2 regions of the Pectobacterium peruviense genome follow, and region 1 is predicted to be linked to the other one. Evidence: predicted binding sites of a transcription regulator. Region 1 holds the regulator's gene; the other holds the start of a gene.

Region 1 (4,205 bases):
AGATCGCTTTCTTCATCAATCGCGCTTTCCAGCGACAGATTCTTGCTGGATAGCGGGTGCAGACGACGGGTGTCACTGTAACGACGGATCAACGTATTGCGATCGGCATCCAGAAACAGTAGTTGAGGTGAGAAACTTGGTGGCAGTTGCTCCATGGCGTGCTCAAAGATTTCCGGCGATTCCGGCATATTGCGCACGTCAATGCTGACCGCTGCGGAAATGTTACGTGCCGCAAGCGTATTAGCCAGTTCTGGCAGTAGCACCACGGGTAGATTATCTACGCAGTAGAACCCCATATCTTCCAATGCGCGCAGGGCGACAGATTTCCCTGAACCTGAGCGACCACTGACAATCATCAGCACCATCTGACGACTCCCCTCTGGCAATGTGATGGCGAATTTTCATTGCCGCTGTTTTTATAAAGTGATGTATAGCTAAAAAAATGACGGCTTAGCGCACGGATTGCAAGCATTCTCTGACTCTACAGCGAATTGCCCGTCATCGTGAATATGACGATTATCCGGTTCAACCGGCTTCCGTCATAATCTGGTACAGCTCTTCATCGCTTTGCGCCGCACGCAGGCGTCGGCAAACCGTTTTATCCGCCAGCCGCTTGGCAACAAGCGACAGGGTATGTAAATGGGTTTTACATTGTTCCGCGGGAACCAGCAAGGCAAAAAGCAGATCAACGGCCTGATTATCAATGGCATCGAAAGCGATCGGTTGCTCTAACTGAATGAAAACACCGATGGCGCCCAGCGCATTATCGTCTTCCAGCTTACCGTGAGGAATGGCAATGCCGCCGCCGATTCCCGTACTGCCCATACGTTCCCGGGTGAGAATGGCATCGAAGATAATCTGCGAAGGAATATTGAGCTGCTTAGCGGCCAGCTCACTGATAATTTCCAATGCCCGTTTCTTACTCTGGCAGTGGACGGTGCTTCGGGTGCACTCAGGACGTAATACGGTGCTGAGTTGCAATACGGGATCGTGGCTCATTTTATTTTCACTTAACGACGCTTTCACTTCTGGTGATCCCGACCCACCATGTTAGATGGGCCGAGTTTGTTCCTTTACCAAACGGCAAAGGAGAAAATTAGTGCTGCTTAAGTTTATCTTTATGCTTATTAAGCTGTCTCGCCAGCTTATCAATCAATAAATCTATCGCGGCGTACATATCTTCCGCTTCAGAGGTTGCATGCAGCTCCCCACCATTAACGTGGAGCGTGGCCTCGGCAATTTGCTGAACTTTTTCCACTCTCAATACCACATTGACCTGATTAATCCGGTCAAAATACTGCTCTAATTTGGCAAATTTTCCATTCACAAAATCACGCAGCGGTTCAGTGATCTCGATGTGGTGTCCGGTAATGTTGAGCTGCATAGTGTCTTCCTTCTCTGTTGAGATCAAATCAGTTGTTTACGCTGATTTGATGGTGGGATAGATAAAGACTCTCGGTATTTTGCAACGGTACGGCGCGCCACGATGATGCCCTGATCGGAGAGCAAGGCAGTAAGCTTGCTATCGCTGAGTGGCTTCACGGGGTTTTCCGCTGCAATAAGCTTCTTCACCAGCGCGCGAATTGCCGTTGATGAGGCTTCTCCGCCGCTATCGGTATTTACGTGGCTGGAGAAGAAATATTTTAGCTCAAAAATGCCGCGTGGACTGTGCAGGAACTTCTGTGTCGTCACGCGTGAGATAGTGGATTCATGCATATCCACCGCCTGCGCGATGTCTGCCAGTACCATGGGCTTCATGAATTCTTCACCCTGCTCAAAGAAATCCTGCTGTTGCTCGACGATACAGCGGGTTACTTTCAGCAGCGTGTCATTGCGACTTTCCAGGCTTTTGATGAGCCAACGCGCTTCTTGCAGGTTGCTACGGATAAATTGGCCGTCGCTGTCGTTGCGCGAGCTGTTACCCAACGCCGCGTATTGCTGGTTAATCTGTAGGCGGGGAACGCTATCAGTATTCAGTTCAACGGCCCAGACGCCCTGAACTTTGCGCACCAGCACGTCAGGGATCACGTATTCGGATTCACCCGTGTTGATCGACTGCCCAGGACGTGGATCGAGCGATTGGATCAGCGCCAGCGCTTCTTTCAGCACTTCTTCTTTCAGACGAGTAACGCGGATCAGGCTACGGAAATCATGGTTGGCTAATAGATCGAGATGATCGCTGACGATCAGGCGCGCTTCGGCCAGTCGTGGCGTGCTGTCATCAAATTGAGAAAGCTGTACCAGCAGACAATCACGCAGATCGCGGGCGGCAACGCCAACGGGATCGAAGCGTTGAACGCGCTTAAGTACAGCTTCGACTTCTTCCAGCGTCACGTCGTCGTCACCGATGCTGTCGAGGATGTCCCCCAGCGGCACGGTCAGGTAACCAGTGTTGTCTACCGCATCGACGATAGAAGTCGCAATGGCCGCGTCGGTGTCTGAAAATGGCGTCAGCTCAACCTGCCACATCAGGTAATCCTGAAGCGTTTGCGTGGTTTCGCCTTGATAAATAGGGAGTTCTTCATCGCGATAGTCAGAGCCAGTGCCCGACGGCGTGCCTGCGGAGTAGATCTCATCCCAGGTGGCATCGAGCGGCAATTCTTCCGGCATGTCCCTTTGCTCAAGGGCTTCACCGGTATCCAGTGAATCGCTATCTGCCTTTTCAAATGACTCGATTTCGTCGTGCTGATCCGTTTGTTCGAGCAACGGATTGCTTTCCAGCGCCAGTTGAATCTCCTGTTGCAATTCAAGCGTGGACAGTTGCAACAGGCGGATCGCCTGTTGGAGCTGTGGAGTCATGGCCAGTTGCTGGCTAAGCCTGAGTTGCAAACCTTGCTTCATAAATCGCGCTAACGTCCCATAAGTACTGCAAAGAGAAAATATTACCCTATCAGAGTCGGAAGCCTTCGCCCAGATAGACGCGTTTCACCTGTTCATCGGCCAAAATTTCGGTCGGTGAACCGTGGGCGATCAGATTGCCCTGACTCACGATATAGGCTCGTTCACAGACATCAAGCGTTTCGCGGACGTTATGATCGGTAATCAACACGCCAAGCCCGCTGTCACGCAGATGCTCAATGATTTTTTTAATATCCAGTACGGAGATCGGGTCTACGCCCGCAAACGGTTCATCCAGCAGGATGAATTTCGGATTTGCTGCCAGCGCGCGCGCAATCTCTACGCGGCGTCTTTCCCCACCGGACAGCGATTGTCCCAGACTATCGCGCAAATGAATAATATGGAATTCTTCCATCAGTTCGTTGGCACGATCTTCCTGCTGCTCGGTTGTCAGATCTTTACGGATCTGTAACACCGCCATCAGATTGTCATAGACGCTTAAGCGACGGAAAATAGAGGCTTCCTGCGGCAAATAACCGATGCCACGTAGGGCACGTTCGTGCAGGGGAAGCAGGCTGATGTCATCGTCGTCAATGACGATGCGGCCTTCATCACGCGGGACGATGCCGACGACCATGTAGAACGTGGTCGTTTTACCGGCACCGTTCGGCCCGAGCAGGCCGACGATTTCACCGGAATTGACGGTGAGGCTGACGTTTTCCACGACCTTACGGCCTTTGTACGCCTTGGCCAGATTTTCTGCGGTTAATGTTGCCATAACTTATTCAGTGACCCGTGGTTGCGGTTGCTGAGAACGAGAAGGCTGGTTCTTATTCTCTTTCTCCTGAAGCTGAGAGGGGACTAACACCGTCGTCACGCGTTTTCCTTTGTCGCTGGTCGCTTCCATCTGCTGTTGTTTCACCAGATAAGTGATGCGATCGCCTTTTACATTGCTGTCCTGCTGTTCCAGATAGGCATTGCCTGTCAGCACCAGAAAGTCAGTGGCCAGCTCGTAGCGGATTTTCTGCGCGTGACCTTTCACCGGTTTGCCGTTGTCCTGCATCTGGTAGAACGTCACAGGATTACCGTAACCTTCCACCACTTCACTGCCTTGCGCGCCCTGTGGACGCGTCACGACGACCTTGTCGGCTTTCACTTCAATCGTCCCTTGCTTAACGACAACATTGCCGGTGAACGTCACCGTGTTGCCCTGCATGTCTAGAGATTGCTGTGCTGAATCAATGTGAATAGGTTGGTTGCTATCGCCGGTGACGGCAAAGGCGGAAACGCTGACGGCAAACAGCGAGCTGGCGATCAGGGTGTTACGCATCAGGTTATTGGTTTTGGATTTCATAAGAGGTTTTTAC
Region 2 (4,205 bases), 300 kb from region 1:
CCAGCGTCACGTTATCTGGCTTTTCCAGCGAGACAAGTTGGCAAACGCGTTCGGCGACCTGATGGATGCTTTGGGTAACGTGCAGGCCAGGCTGCTGTGGCCCGAGCAGGCGATCAACCAGATTACGCAGACGATCAGCTTGTTCGATAATGACTTTGGTATATTCCGTCAATGCTGGGTCGGGCAATGCTTTGGCAAGCAGCTGTGCAGCACCGCGCAATCCGCCAAGCGGATTTTTTATCTCATGCGCCAAGCCCCGGACCAAATCACGGGCGGCCTGCTGTTGTGCATGTTGAAGCTGTTCCTGACTAAGACGGCGCTGATTATCCATCGGTGCCATTTCCAGTAGGATAAAATCGTTTTGTACCCGCTGAGCGGTGAGCGACATGATGTGCGCTTTACCATCCACGACGAGCGTGACTTCGTTATCCGTAAAACCTTGCCCTGAATCCAGACTTTCACGCAGCAAATCGACATTCAGAGAAAAATATCCCAGCAAATCGGGCAGCGGTGTGCCGGATAATTTACGCGAGCTTTGTGCCAATAATTGCTGTGCTGCCGGGTTGGAATAGTGAATCGCCAGATCGTTATCCAGCAATAAGATGCTGTTTATAAGGGAATTTAGGATCTGCCCAGCATCGGGCAGCGTGCCTGTTGCCATAACGCAGACTCCCGCACCAGCATGGTGCATTGTAGTGTGGATGATGGATGTTACGTCGCAACGGCCAATGCCGGTGGTGAAAAAAGCCCATCCGAAGATGGGCTGAAGCGTTTCCACGGCAACAAGAACAAACTTCTTAGTATTCTGTTGTTTATCGGTCATGGTTGGGTTTCAGCACACCCAACCACGCCAAGGCAGAGATTATTAAACGCTGTAGTACAGTTCGAACTCAACTGGGTGCGGCGTCATACGAACGCGGTCAATCTCTGGTTTACGCAGTTCGATATATGCTTCGATAGCGTCGTCAGTGAATACGCCACCACGGGTCAGGAACTCGCGGTCTTCGTTCAGTGCAGCCAGGGCCTCGTCCAGAGAACCTGCAACTTTTGGAATCTCTGCTTCTTCTTCCGGCGGCAGGTCGTACAAGTTTTTGTCCATTGCATCGCCAGGGTGGATTTTGTTGATGATGCCGTCGAGGCCAGCCATCAGCAGTGCAGCGAAGCACAGGTACGGGTTAGCTGCTGGGTCTGGGAAGCGCGCTTCAATACGACGTGCTTTCGGGCTAGCAACCACTGGGATACGGATTGAAGCAGAACGGTTACGGGCAGAGTAAGCCAGCATAACAGGAGCTTCGTAGCCTGGGACCAGACGCTTGTAAGAGTTGGTGGTTGGGTTTGCCAAGGCGTTGATGGCTTTAGCGTGCTTGATAACACCACCGATGTAGAACAGAGCCATTTCAGACAGGCCGCCGTATTTGTCACCAGCGAACAGGTTAGTACCGTCTTTAGACAGAGACATGTGGCAGTGCATACCAGAACCGTTATCACCGAACATTGGTTTTGGCATGAAGGTCGCTGTTTTACCGTAGGCGTGAGCCACGTTATGCACGACATATTTGTAGATCTGAATTTCGTCAGCTTTTTTGGTCATGGTGTTGAAGCGAGTAGCCACTTCGTTTTGACCAGCGGTAGCCACTTCGTGGTGGTGAGCTTCAACAACCAGACCCATTTGCTCCATGGTCAGACACATAGCAGAACGGATGTCCTGTGATGAATCGACTGGTGGAACTGGGAAGTAGCCGCCTTTCAGACCTGGACGGTGACCTTTGTTACCGCCTTCGTAGGCTTTACCGGAGTTCCAGTAAGCTTCGACATCGTCGATAGCAACGTGAGAACCGGAAGTGCTGCTGCCGAAACGGATGTCATCAAACAGGAAGAACTCTGGCTCAGGCCCGAACAGTACAGTATCGGCGATGCCGGAAGAACGCAGGAAATCTTCCGCACGTTTCGCGATAGAACGCGGGTCACGGTCGTAGCCCTGCATGGTGCCTGGCTCAAGGATGTCACAACGAATGATCAGCGTGGAATCTTCGAAGAACGGATCGATCATCGCGGTGCTAGCATCAGGCATCAGAACCATGTCTGACTCGTTAATACCTTTCCAGCCGCCAATCGAGGAACCATCAAACATTTTACCTTCTTCGAAGAAGTCGGCATTGACTTGATGAGCCGGAATGGTGACGTGCTGCTCTTTACCTTTAGTATCAGTGAAGCGTAAATCAACAAACTTCACTTCGTGCTCATTCAGCATCGTCAAAACATGTTCTGCGGACATACTTGGTTCTCCCGATTGGTCATTTATCGTCGTGGAACGAATATCGTTGTGGATTGATGTTGTTGCCGTGAGTAGACTAAAGCTAAAAGTGTGCCAACTTTTTAAATGTGTGCAATGTGTTGCTCCTTGGGGCTTTCTCACGTAAACCCACTGCACCATTATAGTCTAAAGCACCAAAATGGTGCTCCATATGTGAATTATTGCACTTATTTGGTGCATTCATGTTCGCTTGTAGCGCTTTTGCACCGTGAAAGGGATCACAAAGCAGGCAGCTCTAGGTTGTTTATCATAGATGCTTGTGATCTTGTTTAGTCCCTCGATTAATACGTGTACAATAGCGCGCTATTTCTAAATGCCTGAGGCAAAGCTGTGATCGAAAATTTGCGTAACATCGCCATTATTGCGCACGTTGACCATGGGAAAACCACCCTGGTTGACAAGCTGTTGCAACAATCCGGAACGTTCGGTGAACGTGTCGAAGCAACTGAGCGTGTAATGGACTCCAACGATTTGGAGAAAGAGCGTGGAATTACCATCCTCGCAAAAAATACCGCCATTAATTGGAAAGACTACCGTATTAACATCGTAGATACCCCGGGACACGCCGACTTCGGCGGCGAGGTTGAGCGTGTAATGTCGATGGTTGACTCGGTACTGCTGGTTGTTGATGCGATGGATGGCCCTATGCCTCAAACGCGTTTCGTGACCAAAAAAGCGTTTGCCAACGGTCTGAAACCAATTGTGGTTATCAACAAAGTTGACCGTCCTGGTGCGCGTCCTGACTGGGTTGTCGATCAGGTATTCGACCTGTTCGTGAACCTGGATGCGACCGACGAGCAACTGGATTTCCCTATCATTTATGCTTCTGCGCTGAATGGTATCGCGGGTCTCGACCATAACGAGATGGCGGAAGATATGACTCCGCTGTATCAGGCTATTGTCGATCACGTTTCTCCGCCTCAGGTTGAGATGGATGCGCCGTTCCAGATGCAGATTTCTCAGCTGGACTACAACAACTATGTTGGCGTTATCGGTATCGGCCGTATCAAGCGCGGTAAAGTTAAGCCTAACCAACAAGTGACTATTGTTGATAGCGAAGGCAAATCTCGTAACGGTAAAGTAGGTAAAGTTCTGACTCACCTGGGTCTGGAGCGTATCGACGCAACTGAAGCGGAAGCGGGCGATATCATCGCGATTACCGGTCTGGGCGAGCTGAACATTTCCGACACTATCTGCGATCCGCAGAATGTCGAAGCGCTGCCAGCACTGAGCGTCGATGAACCTACCGTTACCATGTTCTTCAACGTCAACACTTCACCATTCTGCGGTAAAGAAGGTAAGTATGTGACGTCGCGCCAGATTCTGGAGCGTCTGAACAAAGAGCTGGTGCATAACGTTGCCCTGCGCGTTGACGAAACCGAAGACGCCGATGCGTTCCGCGTTTCTGGCCGTGGTGAATTGCACCTGTCAGTTCTGATCGAAAACATGCGTCGTGAAGGCTTTGAACTGGCCGTATCACGTCCGAAGGTTATTAACCGTATTATTGACGGTCGTAACCAAGAGCCGTTTGAAAACGTTACGCTGGACATCGAAGAACAGCACCAGGGTTCAGTCATGCAAGCCATGGGTGAGCGTAAAGGTGATGTGAAAGACATGATCCCAGATGGCAAGGGTCGTATCCGTCTGGATTACCTGATCCCTGCTCGTGGTTTGATCGGTTTCCGTACCGAATTCATGACCATGACGTCTGGTACTGGTCTGCTGTACTCCACTTTCAGCCACTACGATGACGTGCGTCAGGGTGAAATTGGCCAACGTCAGAACGGTGTACTGGTCTCTAACGGTCAGGGTAAAGCGGTTGCGTTTGCACTGTTCAGCCTGCAAGACCGCGGTAAGCTGTTCCTCGGACACGGTGCAGAAGTGTATGAAG

What was found. The regulator sigma-54, encoded in region 1, starts transcription at its own class of promoters, with help from an activator protein. The targets are predictions, from matches to a motif close to GTTGGCACANNTTTCGCTNT.
Region 2: a site for sigma-54 is predicted at 2,354-2,373, ahead of glnA (glutamate--ammonia ligase). Genes of this name have one in related genera too.

The regions. Positions count from the first base shown of each region.
Region 1 covers NZ_CP161826.1:4,549,779-4,553,983, reverse strand. The annotation lists gene rapZ (RNase adapter RapZ) at 1-365, opposite strand, end outside; gene ptsN (PTS IIA-like nitrogen regulatory protein PtsN) at 526-999, opposite strand; gene hpf (ribosome hibernation promoting factor) at 1,097-1,384, opposite strand; gene rpoN (RNA polymerase factor sigma-54) at 1,408-2,841, opposite strand; gene lptB (LPS export ABC transporter ATP-binding protein) at 2,891-3,616, opposite strand; gene lptA (lipopolysaccharide ABC transporter substrate-binding protein LptA) at 3,620-4,192, opposite strand; gene lptC (LPS export ABC transporter periplasmic protein LptC) at 4,173-4,205, opposite strand, start outside.
Region 2 covers NZ_CP161826.1:4,853,185-4,857,389, reverse strand. The annotation lists gene glnL (nitrogen regulation protein NR(II)) at 1-661, opposite strand, end outside; gene glnA (glutamate--ammonia ligase) at 866-2,275, opposite strand; gene typA (ribosome-dependent GTPase TypA) at 2,645-4,205, shown strand, end outside.